Regions from separate parts of the Dermacoccus sp. UBA1591 genome, predicted to be linked through region 1. Evidence: riboswitches for the same ligand, from Rfam matches in the RefSeq annotation. Region 1 holds a riboswitch; each other region holds the start of a gene.

What was found. Region 1 has a riboswitch for S-adenosylmethionine ahead of metX (homoserine O-acetyltransferase MetX). Riboswitches for the same ligand answer to the same signal wherever they lie in the genome.
Region 2: it holds a riboswitch for S-adenosylmethionine, as region 1 does, so the genes downstream of both, B2284_RS03200 (bifunctional o-acetylhomoserine/o-acetylserine sulfhydrylase) here and metX (homoserine O-acetyltransferase MetX) in region 1, are expected to answer to the same signal.
Region 3: it holds a riboswitch for S-adenosylmethionine, as region 1 does, so the genes downstream of both, B2284_RS02820 (MetQ/NlpA family ABC transporter substrate-binding protein) here and metX (homoserine O-acetyltransferase MetX) in region 1, are expected to answer to the same signal.

Annotation. Positions count from the first base shown of each region.
Region 1 covers NZ_DCNR01000112.1:3,967-9,603, reverse strand. The annotation lists gene B2284_RS12860 (PAC2 family protein) at 1-459, shown strand, start outside; gene B2284_RS12855 (EcsC family protein) at 587-1,273, shown strand; gene B2284_RS12850 (hypothetical protein) at 1,545-2,483, shown strand; SAM riboswitch class IV at 2,573-2,681, shown strand; gene metX (homoserine O-acetyltransferase MetX) at 2,716-3,888, shown strand; gene B2284_RS12840 (universal stress protein) at 3,958-4,320, shown strand; partial or broken gene B2284_RS12835 (sigma-70 family RNA polymerase sigma factor) at 4,624-5,637, shown strand, end outside.
Region 2 covers NZ_DCNR01000029.1:21,562-27,198, forward strand. The annotation lists gene pgsA (phosphatidylinositol phosphate synthase) at 1-230, opposite strand, end outside; gene B2284_RS03185 (HIT family protein) at 296-871, opposite strand; gene B2284_RS03190 (hypothetical protein) at 954-1,343, opposite strand; gene B2284_RS03195 (GNAT family N-acetyltransferase) at 1,340-1,834, opposite strand; SAM riboswitch class IV at 1,958-2,073, shown strand; gene B2284_RS03200 (bifunctional o-acetylhomoserine/o-acetylserine sulfhydrylase) at 2,146-3,459, shown strand; gene thrS (threonine--tRNA ligase) at 3,626-5,623, opposite strand.
Region 3 covers NZ_DCNR01000024.1:6,185-11,821, forward strand. The annotation lists gene B2284_RS02810 (methionine ABC transporter permease) at 1-25, opposite strand, end outside; gene B2284_RS02815 (methionine ABC transporter ATP-binding protein) at 22-1,095, opposite strand; gene B2284_RS02820 (MetQ/NlpA family ABC transporter substrate-binding protein) at 1,092-2,099, opposite strand; SAM riboswitch class IV at 2,278-2,389, opposite strand; gene B2284_RS02825 (neutral/alkaline non-lysosomal ceramidase C-terminal domain-containing protein) at 2,602-2,985, shown strand; gene msrA (peptide-methionine (S)-S-oxide reductase MsrA) at 3,053-3,700, opposite strand; gene B2284_RS02835 (GNAT family N-acetyltransferase) at 3,854-4,915, shown strand; gene B2284_RS02840 (hypothetical protein) at 4,912-5,637, shown strand, end outside.

The sequences.
Region 1 (5,637 bases):
CTGCTGACGGAGAACGAGCCGCTCTTCGGCAACGTCCAGGTGCCCTCGAGTGCCGAAGGGCTCATGCACATCCGGCTCGCCGAGGCAGGCATGGACACCGCAGGTTTCGCGATCCACGTGCCGCACTACCTCACGCAGGTCGAGTTCGCGGACGCCGCGCTCGCCGCGCTCGAGGCCGTCTGCGGGCTGACGGGGCTGGCGATCCCCGCTCAGGAGCTCGCCGCGATCGCCGGGCTGCATCGCGCCGACATCGCCAAGCAGATCAGCGAGAACGACGAGGTCACCGAGGTCGTCGAGGGCCTCGAGCGGCAGTACGACGCCTTCACCGAGGGTCGTCGTCGACGCTCGCTCCTCGCCGCCGAGATGAACGACCTGCCGAGCGCAGACGAGATCGGCGCCGAGCTGGAGCAGTTCCTGCGCGCCGAGGGAGAGGATCCGGGCACCAAGGGCTCGTTGTGAGCCCGCGAGCGCTTCTCGCCGGCCGTCGGTCTGAGCCGACGGCCACGCGGGCTTCGCAACGCTCGCCTGGCTGCGGCCACCCCTGCGGTGGCTTGCCGGGCCCCCGCCAACTTGGGAGGATCACCTCATGTTCGGATTCGGTCAAGACAAGAAGGCTCCTGCAGCCCCCGAGAAATCGTCGGGCATGCTCGACTCGACGGCCAACACCCTGGCGCAGCACCTCATCTCGGTGGGCATCGGGGGCGTGGCGACGTTCAAGTCGGCCCGCGCCGTCGCCGACGAGGCGATGAAGAAGGCGGGCTCCAAGGAAGCGGCGATGGACGACGTCGTCGCATCACACACGAAGCTCGCGGGCGCGAACGGCTTCCTCACCAACCTCGGCGGTTTCGTCACGCTCCCCGTGGCACTGCCCGCGAACGTCATCGGTTTCTACACCGTCGCGACGCGCATGGTCGCGGCGATCGCCGCCATCAACGGTCACGACGTCGACGACCCAGCCGTGCGCTCGGCGATCCTGCTCGACCTCATCGGTGCGGACGCGACGCAGGTCCTCAAGGGCCTTGGCCCGATGACGGGTGGCGTCGCGACGAACGTCGCCACGCGCAAGCTGCCGCCGGCGGCGCTCGCCGTCGTGAACAAGTCAGTTGCGTTCCGTCTCGGCTCGCAGGTGGGGCGTCGCTTCCTCACGCGCATTCCGCGCCTCATCCCCGTGGCGGGCGGCTTCATCGGTGGCGGCCTCGATGTCGTCCTCATCCGCAAGATCGCCCAGTCGGCGCGTCGCGACTTCGTCGCGCAGATCCCGCCGTCAGCCTGACGTCTCCCTGATTCCACCTCGAACGCCACTCGTCTTCGACGGGTGGCGTTCGGCGTGTCCGGGCCGGTTCGGCGATGTGTCGTCCGTGCGCATCAACGGGCTTCCGGGCGACGATCTGGGGGCCGCGAACCCCCGCCTGGCCTTGCTCGAACGGCCCACTCACCCACAGGTGTGACGGCTACGGCCCGTTTCGCGGCCCGCAGGATGCCTCGTCCACAGGTTTGTGGCTCGTGGTCAGCGCGCGGGTGGCGTCATGGGTTTCGCTGGGGGCATGAAGACAACAACACGACTCAAGGGCCTCAGCGCCCTGGTGGCAGGCCTTCCCGATCTCGTCGGCTCCGAGGGGGCGGGCGCCGTCATCGTCCTGTTCGAACGTGACGGTGCGCTCGCGGGGGTGCTCGGCTGGGCGGACGATGCGTGCGACGGGGAGACGGCGCACATGCTCGACGTCGTCGCTGAGCGGCGCGCGACGATGGGTGCGCAGGCCGCCATCGCCATCGCCTATCGCTGCGAGCCGGGCCGCGTCGACATCGCGGCCCTCGCGAAACGCATCGAGCGCCGCGTGCCGCTGCACCACGTCCTCGGTGCCAGCGACGAGCACTGGTGGGCCATCGAATGCGAGCTCGGCTGCTGTGACGGCGCGATCCACGAGATCCCGTCCCTGTCAGAGCAGACCCGCGAGCAGCTTCGCCACGTCCGCCGCGGCGGCGAGGCCATGGCCGCCACCGCGCGCCCCGTTCCCAGCGTCGTCGACGTCCGAGCCGCCTGGGCACGGTTGTGCGACGTCCCCGACACCGCGTCGGGCACCCGGCGACGCTCCCGCAGCGCCGACCTGCAGGTGCTCGCCGACGCTGTCGTCGACGGCCCGACGCGCGATGAGATCCTCCTGTGCGTCGCACCCGAACTGTTCCGTCTGCTGAGCCCGGGCATGCCGCTCGGCGAGACGGGCCCGCTGATGACGAGCGCGTGCCTGCGAACTTGGCTGCCGCTCGTGCCGCGCCACGGCCGCGCCGCGTGGAAGGCCCTCGAGGCCGCCGCGACCTGGCGCGAAGGCGACCTGCGGGGAGCCGGTGCGTGCGCCGCGGCGTCGCTGCGCATCGGGGGTACGTCATTGGGGCAACTGCTGCGCGACATCACAGGCACGGGGTTGTCGTACGAGCAGGCCGTCGGTGCGCTCCACACGAAGGCTCGGCAGAGTTCCGTCGCCTGACGAGCGTGCCGGTTGTGGGAGCGCGCCACATCGTGGACGTCGCCGCGCGGGCGATGGAAGCCGCGGGCAGGGCCGCCTACTGTGTCGCAGGTCAAGAGTTTCAGCGACACAAGCCCCGGCTTGCTGAGCGGCAACCCTCCCTCGCGGCGGGGTGCCCCGGGTGACGACAGGGCCGCCCGTGGGCGGCAAGCGCGAGAGGTGGGTTGCGACCCACCTCGGAATCGAGGACGTCATGGTTTCGCACCGTCGCCTCGCCGTGGCCGACCCCGCGGCGCCCCTCACCGACGACGGGTTCAACCCGCACGCACGTGCCGTCCACATCGGCACCCTGACGCTGGAGAACGGCGCCGCCCTGCCCGACGTCGTCATGACGTACGAGTGCTGGGGCGAGCTGAACGACGACGCGAGCAACGCCGTCCTCGTCGAGCACGCCCTGACCGGAGACTCGCACGTCGTCGGGCCGGTCGGCCCCGGGCAGCCGACGGCGGGGTGGTGGCCTGGTCTCATCGGCCCCGGCGCGCCCCTCGACACCGACGAGCTGTTCGTCGTGGCGATCAACGTGCTCGGCGGCTGTCGCGGCAGCACGGGCCCCATGTCGCTCGCACCAGACGGCCGGGTGTGGGGCGGGCGCTTCCCACACGTCAGCGTCAGGGATCAGGCGCGCGCCGAGGCGCGGGTCGCCGACGCTCTCGGCATCGCGCGCTTCCACACTGTCATCGGCGGCTCCTTCGGCGGGATGCGCGCCGCGGAGTGGGTGGCGACCTTCCCGCATCGGGTGCAGCGCGCCCTCGTCGTCGCGAGCTGCGCGGCGGCGGGCGCCGACCAGATCGCGTGGGGGCACACGCAGGTGCGGGCAATCGAAGCTGACCCGGATTTCCGGGGTGGCGGCTACCTCGAGCAGGGCGTCTTCCCGACGTCGGGGCTCGGGCTCGCCCGCCAGATCGCGCACACCTCCTACCGCAGCGCGCACGAGTTGCAGGAGCGGTTCGGGCGCGAGTCGCAGGGAGCGGACCGCACGCTCGACGGCGGCCTGTTCGCCGTCGAGAGCTATCTCGAGCACCACGCCGCGAAACTCGTCGCGCGGTTCGACGCCATGAGTTATGTGCGGCTCACGCAGGCGATGGCGACGCACGACGTCGGCCGCGGCCGCGGCGGCATCGAGCCTGCGCTTCGGGTGTTCGGGGGTGAGCTCGTCGTCGCCGCGGTCGACTCCGATCGGCTGTTCCCGGTCAGTGCCTCCGCCGACATCGTCCGGGCTCACGGGCGCGGACGGCTGCGTCTCATCCACTCGCCGCACGGTCACGACGGTTTCCTCATCGAGGCCGACCAGATCGCGGCGCTCGTGCGCGAGGTCATCGCTCGGCCGCTCACGGCCGAGGCGGGCCGCGTCCGTCCCGTGGCGTGACGGCGGGCGCTCGCGGCACCTCGGGTAGCGTGTGAGCCGATCGCCACAGTCGCAGAACAGGGGTTGCGCATGTCCGTCGTCGTCAGTTTCGCTCCGGGCCCGGAGGGTGAGGCCGCGGTGGCCGAGGCCGTGCGTCAGTCGAGTGTGCTGGGGCGCCCGCTCGTACTCGTCTCGACCGTCCCGAGCGACGACGCGCGCGCTGCCGCGCAGGAGAGTGCGGACGCGGTCGGCGGCCGCGTCGTGCAGGTGGAGGAGGGCCAGGACGCGGTCGAGGTGATCCTCGACGAGGTGGCCGAACTCGACCCGGCGCTGCTCGTCATCGGGCTGCGTCGCCGCACGCCCGTCGGCAAGCTGATCCTCGGTTCGAGCGCTCAGCGGCTGCTGCTCGACGCGCCGTGCCCCGTCCTCGCGGTCAAGCCCACAGCGCACTGATCTCGCGCTGCTCCCAACCCCGGCCTGACGCGCTTGCGTCAGGTCGGGAACACCCGCGCACGCAGGGGCGTTGAACCCCGTGATTCTGCGGTTCTCGACCCAGAGTTCTATAATGGTGAAAGAAGCGACGCGGGGGATCGAATCAGGCACCACGGTGCCAGGCGAGCTCAGGTGAGTCTCGGGCAACCGGCTCTCGTCGGATCCCGCCCCCGTGGTTCGTCTCTTCCCTCGTACGAAGCGCTCGGCGCGCGATTGCGCCTGCCCGATGCGTTGTGCACTCTCGGAAGGTAGTTGGTGACCTCAGTGTCCGAAACGGCTCAGACCCCCGCGCTTCCCGCGGACATCGACCATCCCGCGGTCATTGCTCTGTTCGAGCAGGGGCGCGCGAGCGGCACGGTCGACAGCGTGGTGCTGAAGACCGCCCTCGAAGAAGCGAAGATCTCCATGGCCAAGCAGAAGGCGGTGCTGAAGGCGCTGGGGGCCGAGGGCATCGAGATCGTGCTCGACGAGGTTCACGCGGCCCAGGCCGTCGCCACGACGACCGGGCGCAAGAGCGCGGCGAAGAAGTCGACTGCCAAGAAGACGGCGACGAAGACCGCTGCCGCGAAGAAGACCACCGCGGCCAAGACGACGACCGCGAAGAAGGCTGCCGTCAAGAAGACGGCGGCGAAGAAGGCCGTAGAGGCGGAGACCGACGTCGAGCTCGACGAGAACGTCACCGCCGACGAGGCGAGTGAGGCCCCCGCGAAGAAGGCGGCCGCCAAGAAGACCACCGCCAAGAAGGCGACGGCGAAGAAGGCCACCGCGGCCAAGTCGACGACCGCGAAGAAGACCACCGCCAAGAAAGCATCCGCTGGCGAGCCGGACAAGGTCGTCGCCGAGGACGTCGAGATCGACGACGTCGTCGTGACGGACGTCGAGGCAGGCGCCGAGGAGGTCGACGAGGCGAAGAAGCCCGCCGGCGAGGCCGAAGACGAGAAGGGCGGCTTCGTCCTGCGTCCGGGTGACGAGGATGACGCGCCGGCCCAGCAGGTCGTGACGGCAGGTGCGACGGCCGACCCGGTCAAGGACTACCTCAAGCAGATCGGCAAGGTCGCCCTGCTCAACGCCGAGCAGGAGGTCGAGCTCGCGAAGCGCATCGAGGCCGGCCTGTTCGCCGAGCAGAAGCTCGAGTCGGGCGTCAAGATGGACATGAAGCTCAAGCGCGAGCTGTGGTGGATCGCCTCGGACGGCAAGAACGCGAAGAACCACCTCCTCGAGGCCAACCTGCGTCTCGTCGTGTCGCTGGCCAAGCGTTACACGGGTCGCGGCATGCTC
Region 2 (5,637 bases), on a different contig from region 1:
CCCGACAGGCGCGCCATGTTGCCGTCGAGCATGTCCGAGAAGACGAAGACGGTGATGAACAACGTGCCGACGAGGAAGTCGCCGCGCGGATAGAACCACAGTGCACCGAACGCGACACCGACGGTGCCCACGATCGTCACGACGTCGGGGCTGATGCCGAGACGCAGCAGGAGCTGGGCGATGGGCCGGAAGATGGCGGAGAAAAACGCGCGCGCGTACTTGTTGAGCATGGTGGTTCAACTGTAGCGGTTCGATATACCCGTTCGAGGCAGCGCACTGCCCGTGGTGCCCGGTGTCAGTCGTTCGGCCAGTTCGCGACGATGCGCTGACGGCTGTCCTCGAGCAGCACCGGCAGCGCCTTGGTGCGCCCGATGATCGGCATGAAGTTCATGTCGCCACCCCAGCGCGGCACGATGTGCTGATGCAGGTGCGCGGCGACGCCGGCACCTGCGACGTCACCCTGGTTCATCCCGAGGTTGAACCCGCCCGGGTTCGACGCGGCCTTGAGGGCACGCACCCCGGCCTTCGTCAGCTTCGTGAACTCCTCGGTCTCGTCGTCGGTGAGGTCGATGTACGAGGCGACGTGACGGTACGGGCACACGAGCAGGTGGCCCGGGTTGTACGGGAACAGGTTCATCACGACGAAACAGTGCTCACCACGGTGGACGATGAGGCCGTCGGCGTCGGTCTTCGTAGGCGACGCGCAGAACGGGCAGCCGTGGCCGGCGTCCTTTGTCGGACGCTCGCCCTCGATGTACGCCATGCGGTGCGGCGTCCACAGCCGCCCGAACCCGTCGGCCTCGCCCGCGAAGGCGCCGGCTTGCTCGATGAGGATGTCGTCCTGCGAATCAGTGTTGAACTCGTCGACCATGGCCCGATCCTAGAGCCCCGCCTGCCTCGACGCAGCGGCCGCGGGTGGGCTCGCGCGCACCATGCACCCCGGGTGAGCGGTCTCAGACCGCCGCGATCTCGCGCAGACGCGCCGGGACAATGGTTCGGTCGGCTTCCCCCGCGTGCGCGACGTCGCCGACACGGCCCGCCAACGTCCGCGCGACCTCGGCCGCGTCGCCGTCACCGACGACGGCGACGATGCTCGCCAGCCCGGCGAGGCCCGTGACGGCGTCCTCGAGGTCGAGCCAGTCGTCGTCATCGAGGCCGGCCGCCGCCCCCGGCCATGCGACCGAGGCGGCCATGACGCCGTCACGAGCCCACTGCTCGACAGCGTCGCGCGCGAGGGCGCCGTCAGCACCGAGGTGCAGGACGACGGCGTTCGCGACCGGTTTGGACGGGCAGGCGATGCAGCGCTCGCGCTGATCGAGCGCCCAGATGACGTCGTCGCTCATGACGCACGCTCCGCATCGCGGCGGGCGTCGAGGCCGAACGGCGCCACACGCTGCATGTGACGTTCGTCCGGCGGGCCGAAGCCGGCCCGTTCGTACAGCCTGCGGGCACGCGGACGGGCGTTGAGCATCATTCGCGCGACGTCGTGCGCGTCGGCCCAGGCGTCGACGATCCGCAGCATCCGCTCGGCCAGGCCCTGGCCGCGCGCCGACGGCGTGACGAAGACGACCGCGATGTAGAGCGACGGCTGCGCCGGCCGAGCCAGCGCCGGGGGCCGGTGCACGAGCGACGTCTGCACCATGCCGAGAGCCGTCCCGTCAGCACTCGAGGCGAGCCACGTCGGCAGATCGCCGTAGTGCGCGAGCCAGTGATCGGCATACTCGGTGATGAAGCCGGAGCGGTTGCTCTCCCCCGCCTCGAGGTCCATCTGCAGACGCAGCGCCGCGCAGGCGAACGCGTCTTCGCGGCGCGCGCGGACGATCGTCGGTGTCATGGCAACAGTCAAGCACGGCATGAGGGTCGTCGCCCGTAGGCGCGTCGCGTCAGCACGGGGCCGCGACCGGAATGTGAGACAGCATTCCCGCCTGATGACACCACCCGGCCTAGAGTGGCCGCAGGTCACGAGCGCCAGCGTCAAACCCCGGTTTGCTGGCCGGCAACCCTCCCACCGCGGCGGGGTGCTCCGGGTGACGACCTGGCCCGGCGCCGAGCGCGTCCGGGCAAGCGCGGAGGGATTCCCCTTCGGGCACCACACGTACGGTGCGCCGCCCGTGCGTCCACGCACTCCTCAAGAGGGACATCATCATGAGCTCCGAGAACTGGGCCTTCGAGACCAAGCAGATCCACGTCGGCCAGAACGTCGACGGCGACACCGGCGCCCGGGCGCTGCCGATCTACCAGACGACGTCGTTCGTCTTCGACTCCGCCGAGACCGCGGCCAACCGCTTCGGCCTGTCGGATCTCGGCCCCATCTACACACGCATCGGTAACCCGACGGCGCAGGCGGTCGAAGACCGCATCGCCGCGCTGGAGGGCGGCGTCGGCGCGTTGCTGCTCGCGTCGGGTCAGGCGGCGACGACGTTCGCCATCCTCAACGTCGCGCAGGCCGGCGACCACATCGTCGCCTCGTCCGCGCTGTACGGCGGCACGTACAACCTGCTGAAGTACACGCTCAAGCGACTCGGCGTCGAGACGACGTTCATCGACAACATCAACGATCTCGACGAGTGGCGCGGCGCCATCCGCGACAACACGAAGCTGCTGTTCGGCGAGACGCTGAGCAACCCCGACCAGAAGGTGCTCGACGTGCGCGGCCTCGCCGACATCGCGCATGACGCCGGGGTGCCGCTGTTCGTCGACAACACCGTCGCGACGCCGTACCTGCTGCGCCCGATCGAGCATGGCGCGGACGTCGTCATCCACTCCGCGACGAAGTACCTCGGGGGGCACGGGACGTCGATCGCCGGCGTGCTCGTCGACGCCGGGACGTTCGACTACGCCGCCGACCCGGCGAAGTTCCCGCAGTTCAACGAGCCGTCGGAGAGCTACCACGGTCTCGTGTTCGCCCGCGACCTCGGCGTCGGATCGCCGCTCGGCGCGAACCTCGCCTTCATCCTCAAGGCGCGCGTCGAACTGCTGCGCGACCTCGGCGCGGCCGTCTCCCCGTTCAACGCGTTCCTCATCGCGCAAGGCCTCGAGACGTTGTCGCTGCGTGTGGAGCGACACGTGGAGAACGCGAAGAAGGTCGTCGAGTTCCTGAAGTCGCAGCCGCAGGTCGAGAAGTTGTTCTACGCCTCCGACCCGTCGAGCCCCTACAAGGAACTCGCCGACCGCTACCTGCCCGCCGGCTCCGGCGCCGTGCTGTCGTTCGAGATCGCCGGCGGCGTCGAGGCGGGCAAGAAGTTCGTCGACGCTCTCGAACTGCACTCGCACGTCGCGAACATCGGTGACGTCCGTTCCCTCGCCATCCATCCTGCGTCGACGACGCACTCCCAGGGCAGCGACGAGGACCGCCGCGGCGCCGGCGTGACGCCCGGACTCGTGCGGTTGAGCGTCGGCATCGAGAACTCCGCCGACATCATCGCCGACCTCGAGAAGGGCTTCGCTGCAGCGAAGTGACCGTGCGCTGAGGTGGGTCCCCGCGACGGGTGACGCAACCGGGTTCCCTACCCCGAGCGTGGTCACCCGGCCGTGTCGAACGCCGGCCCTCGGGTGCACATGCCAACACACGAGCGCGCCCCCGAACCGCGAGGTTCGGGGGCGCGCGTCGTCGTCGAGGCAGACGTCAGCCGGCCGTCGGGTCGGTGTTCTGACGTTCGGTGATGACGCGGGTGATCTCGGCGATCGCGTCGGCCACCGGCACGCCGTTCTTCTGCGACCCGTCGCGGAAACGGAACGAGACGGCGCCGTTGTCGCGGTCCTCTTCACCGGCGATCAGGATGAACGGCGCCTTCGACTTGGACGCGTTGCGGATCTTCTTCGGGAAGCGGTCGTCGCTCATGTCGACCTCGACACGCACGCCGGCTTCGCGCAGCTTCATCGCGACGTCCTGTAGGTAGTCGTAGTACTCCTCCGCGACGGGCACGGCGAGCACCTGAACCGGCGCGAGCCACGCCGGGAACGCGCCCGCGTAGTGCTCGACGAGCACGCCGAGGAAGCGTTCGATCGAGCCGAACTTCGCCGAGTGGACCATGACGGGCTGCTGACGCGAGCCGTCCGCCGCCTGGTACTCGAGGCCGAAACGAGCGGGCTGGTTGAAGTCGTACTGGATCGTCGACATCTGCCAGGTACGGCCGATGGCGTCGCGCGCCTGCACGGAGATCTTCGGGCCGTAGAACGCGGCACCGCCCGGGTCCGGCACGAGCTCGAGGCCGGACTCGAGCGCGACGTCCGACAGCACCTTCGTCGCGATGTCCCACTGTTCGTCGGTGCCGATGAACTTGTCCTTCTTGTCCCCGTCGACGTCGCGCGTCGAGAGCTCGAGGTAGAAGTCGTTCATGCCGAAGTCGCGCAGTAGGCCGAGGATGAAGTCGAGCAGGTGCTTGATCTCTCCCGGCGCCTGTTCGGGCGTGACGTAGCTGTGCGAGTCGTCCTGGGTGATCATGCGCACGCGCGTCAGACCGGAGAGCACGCCCGACTTCTCGTCGCGGTACACCGTGCCGAACTCGAAGAAGCGCAGCGGCAGCTCACGGTAGGAGCGCCCACGCGAACGGAAGATCTCGTTGTGCATCGGGCAGTTCATCGCCTTGAGGCGGTAGTTCTGCCCGTCGACGTCGAGGGGCGGGAACATCCCGTCCGCGTAGTACGGCAGGTGACCCGAGGTGTAGAAGAGGTCTTCCTTCGCAATGTGCGGCGTGCCGACGTAGGAGAAGCCCTCCTCGATGTGACGGCGGCGGACGTAGTCCTCCATCTCACGCTTGATGATGCCGCCCTTGGGGTGGAACACCGGCAGGCCGGGGCCGATGTTCTCGGGGAAGCTGAACAGGTCGAGCTCGGCGCCGAGCTTGCGGTGGTCGCGCTTCTCGGCCTCGGCGAGGCGCTCGAGGTAGGCCTTCAGCTCGTCCTTCGTCGGCCACGCAGTGCCGTAGATGCGCTGCAGCTGCGGGTTCTTCTCGCTGCCGCGCCAGTATGCGGCGGCCGAACGCATGAGCTTGAACGCGTTGCCGAGCACCTTCGTCGACGGCACGTGCGGGCCGCGGCACAGGTCGCCCCAGGCGACGGTGCCGTCGCGGCGGACGTTGTCGTAGATCGTCAGCTCACCGCCACCGACCTCGGCCTCCGCGCCCTCGGCCGCATTCGCAGCGTTGCCCTTGAGGCCGATGAGCTCGCACTTGTAGGGCTCGTGCGCGAGTTCTTCGAGGCCCTCGGCGTCGGTGATGACGCGGCGGTTGAACGTCTGGCCCTCGTTGACGATCCTCTGCATCGCCTTCTCGAGCTTCTTGAGGTCGTCGGGCGTGAACGCCTCGGCGACGTCGAAGTCGTAGTAGAAACCGTCGGTGACGGGCGGGCCGATGCCGAGCTTCGCGCTCGGGTTGATCTGCTGCACCGCCTGCGCGAGCACGTGGGCCGCGGAGTGACGCAGGACGGCGAGGCCCTCCGGGTCCTGAGCGGTGACGGGCTCGACGGACGCGCCGTCCGGGATCTCGCGGAACAGGTCGCGCAGTTCACCGTCGATGCGCATGACGAGGACGGCCTTGTCGCCGCCGAACAGGTCCGTGCCCGTCGTGCCCTGCTCGACCTCGCGTGGTTCGCCGTTGACGGTCAGGGTGATGTTCTCGGACACGGCTGTGCTCCTTG
Region 3 (5,637 bases), on a different contig from region 1:
CCTCCCAATCGGTTGCGGGCATCATGCGGCGACCTCCTCGACGTCGGCGGCGAGACGCAGTTCGTCGAGCACGGTGGTGACGGCGTCGTCGTCGCCGCGCAGGGCGAGCGTCAACGTCGTCAGGGTGTCGTCCTTGAGCGGTGTGAGTCCACCGTGCACGATCTCCGGTTCGACGCCGTGTGCGGACATGCGGGCCAGGACACGGCCGAACTCGCGCGGGTCGTGAACCGTCAGCGTCGCGAGGCGCCCGTCGTGGGCAGCGCGCAGCCGGGCGCTCTCGCGTGCGTCGGGCACGTTCCGCAGGGTGGCGTCGACGAGGCGGCGCGTCGCGTCCGCCTTCGGCGCGCCGAGGACGTCGACGGTGCGCCCGGACTCGACGATGCGGCCGGCCTCGAGGACGACGACGTCGTCGGCGAGTTCGCGCACGACGTCCATCTCGTGGGTGATGACGACGATCGTCACGCCGAGCTCGTCGTTGACGCGGCGCAGCAGCGCGAGGACGTCCTTCGTCGTGTCGGGGTCGAGCGCGGACGTGGACTCGTCGGCGAGCAGGATCTCCGGGTTCGTCGCGAGCGCACGGGCGATGCCGACGCGCTGCTTCTGCCCGCCGGAGAGCTCGTCGGGGTAGGCCCACGCCTTCTCGGTGAGCCCGACGAAGCTGAGCAGCTCGGTGATGCGCGCCTCCTGGCGCGCCTTGTCCCAGTCGGCGACCTCGAGGGGGTAGGCGACGTTGGCGTACACCGTGCGCGAGCGGATGAGGTTGAACTGCTGGAACACCATGCCGATGCGACCGCGCAGCTCGCGCACCTGCTTCGCGGACAGCGACGCGAGGTCGACGCCGTCGATCTCGACGTGGCCGCGCGTCGGCGTCTCCAGGCCGTTGATGAGACGTACGAGGGTGCTCTTGCCGGCGCCGGAGAAACCGATGACGGCGACGATGCGTCCGCGCTCCACCTGCGTCGTGATGCCGTCGAGAGCCGTCACCCGGCTCTTGCCGCGGGTGAACGTCTTGCCGACGTCGTGGAAGGCGACGGCGGGCGGGGTGGCACTCGCCGGCGCGGCGGCCTTCGTCGGTGTGGGGGAGGGGCCCGTCACTTCGATCCCTTCGCCTTGATCTGGGCCTCGAGGTTCGCGAGGATGCCCTGCACCTCGGAGGCGGAGTTGTTCACGAGGACGCTCGTGCCCTTCGTGCGCTCCTCGATGAGCTTCTCGACGCTCGGGTCGTGGTAGGCCTTGACGAACTTGGCGTAGTCGGCGTTGTCCTTGTCCGCGGCGCGCGCGACGACGACGTTGATGTACGGCTTCGACGAGGCCGCATGCGGGTCGTCCTTGAACAGGGCCTTGCTCGGGTCGAGCTTCGCGTCCGCGGCGAAGTTGTTGTTGACGATCGCGCCGTCGACGGACGGCAGCGCGGCCGCGGTCTGCTCGGCGTTGACCGCTGTGACGGTGACCTTCGAGGCGCCGGCTTCGATGTCGGCCGGGGTCGACAGCGAGGTGCCACCACCCTTGAGCTTCAGCAGTCCGGCGCTCTGCAGCAGCAGCAAGGCGCGTGCCTGGTTCGTCGGATCGTTGGGGATGGCGATCTTGCCGCCCTGGGGGAACTGGCCGACGCTCGTGTGCTTCTTCGAGTACAGCGCCAGCGGGACGATGTACGTCGCCCCGATGGGCGTGAGGTTCTGCTTCGCCTTGGTGTTGTAGTCGGCGAGGAATTGCAGGTGCTGGAACTGGTTGAGGTCGACCTGGCCCTCGGAGAGCGCGGGGTTGGCCTGGGTGTAATCAGAGAAGTTGACCGGTTCGATGTCGAGGCCGTACTTGTCCTTGCCCACCTTGACGAGCTGGTTCCAGTACGGGTCCGACGCCTCCGTCGTGCCCACCTTGAGGTGGGTCAGCTTGTCGTCACTGCTCCCGCCGAGCACCTTGGCCCCGATGCCGGCGGCCAGCGCGACGACGAGGACGCCTGCGCCGATCGCGACGTACTTGCCGGTGTTGTTCTTCGGTTTCGGGGGCAGGGCGGTCGCGCCGTTCTCGGCGCTCGTGGCGTCATGCGTGGACGAGGCGGGCGTCGAGGTCTCGTCGGCGGGGGTGTGCTTGTCGGTCATGATCTCTCCTGGTGAGGCGGCAAGGATGCGAATGCGCGGAGCTGGCGCGGATGCGCGGAGTCAGCGCGAAGGCGGGGGCGCCGGGGTGGGGCGCGGTGCGCGGTGTCGTGCGGGGCATGCCTTTCGGGGCCTGGGCAGCGCAACGGAAGGCTCACGAGGATGCCGTCACGTTGGGTGCCGAGCGTGCTTGCCGCGTGGTCGACGCGGCCGGGTCATCACCTGGAGCACCCCGCCACGCGTGTGAGGGTTGCCGTCCGACCAGCCAGGGCTTTGCATCGGATCTCTTGACCAGCAGCGAGATTAGAGCCGCGCACGACAAAGCGTCAAGTTGTGGCACTGGAGATGAGACGTGGGCGAAGATTGTGACGTGCGACACGCGGCGTGGCTGATGCGGCGTCTTTCGCCGTCGAGGCTCGGGTGAGTGATTTCTTCACACAGCTTGGACGATCGTCTAGGTGGGTGATGAGTGTGACGTCGGCCACGCGCCGAGGGCCCCGGCGTCGTGTTCGACGACGCCCCACCCGGGCAGCACTTCGGTGACGTCCTGACTCAGCCGGACGCCACACGCTCGGCTGGTTCGAGCGTGCGGGCGGTCTTCCGCGGCGGCCACCCGAAGAATGACTTCCGCACGATGGGCACGTTCGTCAAGGTGCAGCGTCAGGTCGGCTCGTCGTGGGTCGACGTCCTCGACGACCACGACTGGGACACCGCGTACGTCTGGTCGCGCGAGGGCGTCTCGTACTCGCGATGCACCATGGAGCGGCGCATACGTCGCGGCACGCCCGCGAGCACGTATCGCCTCGTGCAGCAGGGCAACTGGAAGAACGGCTGGAACGGCAAGGTCAGTGCCCATACCGGAACGAGCCGGGCCTTCCAGGTGCGCTGAGACGGCCGGTGCGCCGCGGTGGCCGGTTGATCGGCCGCCGGCTCAGCAGCCGCCGTGCATGTCGTCGTCAGCGTGGCGGGAGGACATCCGTCTGCGCGGGCAGGTCGGCGACGCCGACGGGGCACGTGACGCCCTTGAAGCCGTGGTTGCAGTAGCCGCCGGGGTGCTTGGACAGGTACTGCTGGTGGTACAGCTCCGCCGGCCAGAAGGGGCCCGCCTCGTCGGCCGGGCGCATCTCGGTCGTGATGGCGCCGCGGCCCGCGTCGTCGAGTGCCTCTTGGAAGAGCGCGGACGTCTCGCGGGCAGCGCGCTCCTGCTGCGGCGTCGTCCAGTAGATCGCCGAGCGGTACTGCGTGCCGACGTCGTTGCCCTGCCGGTTCGCGGTCGTCGGGTCGTGGTTCTCCCAGAACGCCTTGAGAAGCTCGCGTTCGGACACGCGCGACGGGTCGTAGGCCACCATGACCGTCTCGGTGTGGCCCGTGCCGCCGTCACAGACGTCCTCGTACGTCGGCTCGGTGGCGTGGCCGCCCATGTACCCGACGGCCGTGGTGACGACGCCCGGAATCTTCCAGAAGATGCGTTCGGCGCCCCAGAAGCAGCCCATCGCGACGTACAGGGTCGCCGAGCCGTCGGGCAGTTCGGAGAACATCGGCACGTCGAGGACGTCGTGCAGGTCGCTCGCCTCGGGCGTTCGGGTGTGCTTTCGAGTGAACATGAGGTGCCTTTCCTCGGGTTCCGAGACAACACCGCCGGCGGTCGAGGCATTCCGGCCCGAGCCTCCGCCGGCATGAACGGGTTGTCGCACGATCCAGGCGGACGCGCCGAAAAACCGGTTGCGTACGCAGCTGGTGCTGAGTGCAATGTCGCCATGCGCATTCGTCAGATCGGCCCGTCCGACCCGCTGTTCGACGCCTGGGCGCAGGTGTTCATGACGGTGGGCCACGAGCAGTGGGGCAAGCACACGACCGCCTACCCCGCCGACGAGCTGCGCGCCATGTGGGGCAAGGAATCCGAGACGCGTCATGCGTTCGTCGCCGTCGAGGGGGAAGCCTCGTGTGACGACGACGCCGTTGGGGGAGCAGCCGACATCCAGGATGATGGCGTGGACACAGCAGCTGGCGTCGTCGGTGCCGCCGAGCTCGTCCTGCCGCGCCGCGACAACACCCACCTCGCGTTTCTCCACCTCGACGTGCTGGCTCCCGCGCGACGACGGGGTGTCGGCTCGGCGCTGCTCTCAGCCGCGGAGGAGATCATGCAGGACGAGGGACGTACGACGGTCCTCGTCGAGACGCAGACGCCCGTCGGCCAGCCTGACGCCGGAGGCGCCTTCCTCGCTGCCCGAGGGTTCGCTCAGGCCCAGAGGTGCGTGCGCAACGCTCAGCGTCTGCCGGTCAGCGACGCCGTCGCCGCACAGATGCGTGCCGCCCTCGCGTTCGACGACGAGTATGTCGTCGAGACGGCCGTCGACGACCTCCCGTCGCAGTGGCTCGAGGAGCGGGCCCGTCTCGGAGCGATGATGTCGACCGACACCCCGCTCGGTGACGTTGCGATCGAACCGGAGACGTGGGATGCCGCGCGGGTGCACGAGCTGTTCGACACCGCACGCGCTCAGGGTCGACGCGTCGTCGAGGCCGTGGCGTGGCACCGACCGAGCGGGCAGATGGCCGCGTTCACGCACGTCAGCGTTCCCGCGGAGACGCCTTGGATCGCCTACCAGGACGACACCCTCGTCGAGGCCGCGCACCGTGGGCACCGGCTCGGCTACCGGGTCAAGGCTGCGGTGTCGCTGCTGCTGCCGCAGGTCGCGCCGGGCGTCGAGGTGCAGCGCACCTGGAACGACGAGACGAACACCCACATGCTGCGGATCAACTCCGAGCTCGGCTACGAACGCGAGGGCACGATGTTCGAATGGCAGAAGAGGCTTGCATGAGCCCGTCCGGTGCGCCCGTACGCGAGGTGCTCGGCATCGAGGTGACGCACGAGCAGCTGCTGCAGTGGCGCGCGTGGACGATGCCGGTCGATCAGCCGTTCGTCGTGCCCCGCAGCGTCGCGCACGACCTCGGCCTGCGCGACGAGCCCGAGCGGGTGACGTTCGAGCTCAAGGACACGTTCCTGCTGTACGGCGTGGACGACCAAGCCATCTGCTGGCTCGATCGCGCGGCGGCGCGCGCCTTGCCGGCGTCTCTGAGGCGAGCGCAACCCACGCGTCACCTCTGGCGTAGCGGTGACGACGCGTCGGCCATCGCGCGCGACCTCGAGCGCGTCGTGGCATACGTCGTCGAGGGGCGGCGCGCGAGTCGTCATCGCGAGATCACCCAGCGGGCCTGGGCCGACATCGACGCCGTGCTGCCAGGCGCCCGTGAGATCGCGGGGACGTTCCCGCGCGCCAGCGGGCCCAACTGCTTCGGTGCCGTTCTCGCCGCGGCCGGCGTGGACGGCGCACGTGAGGAGTGGATGCAGCGCGAGCCGATCGAGGCGTGGCTGCGGGAGCGGACGCGGTTGCTGCCGCGTCATGACACCGACGACGGCCTTGGTGTCGTCCATGTCTGGCGCAACCCCGACGGCCTGATCGACCACGCGGCCGTCAGCCTGGGTGGTGGCTGCGCGCTCCACAAGCCGTCGTGTGGATGGATGTCGCCGACCAAGGTGCTG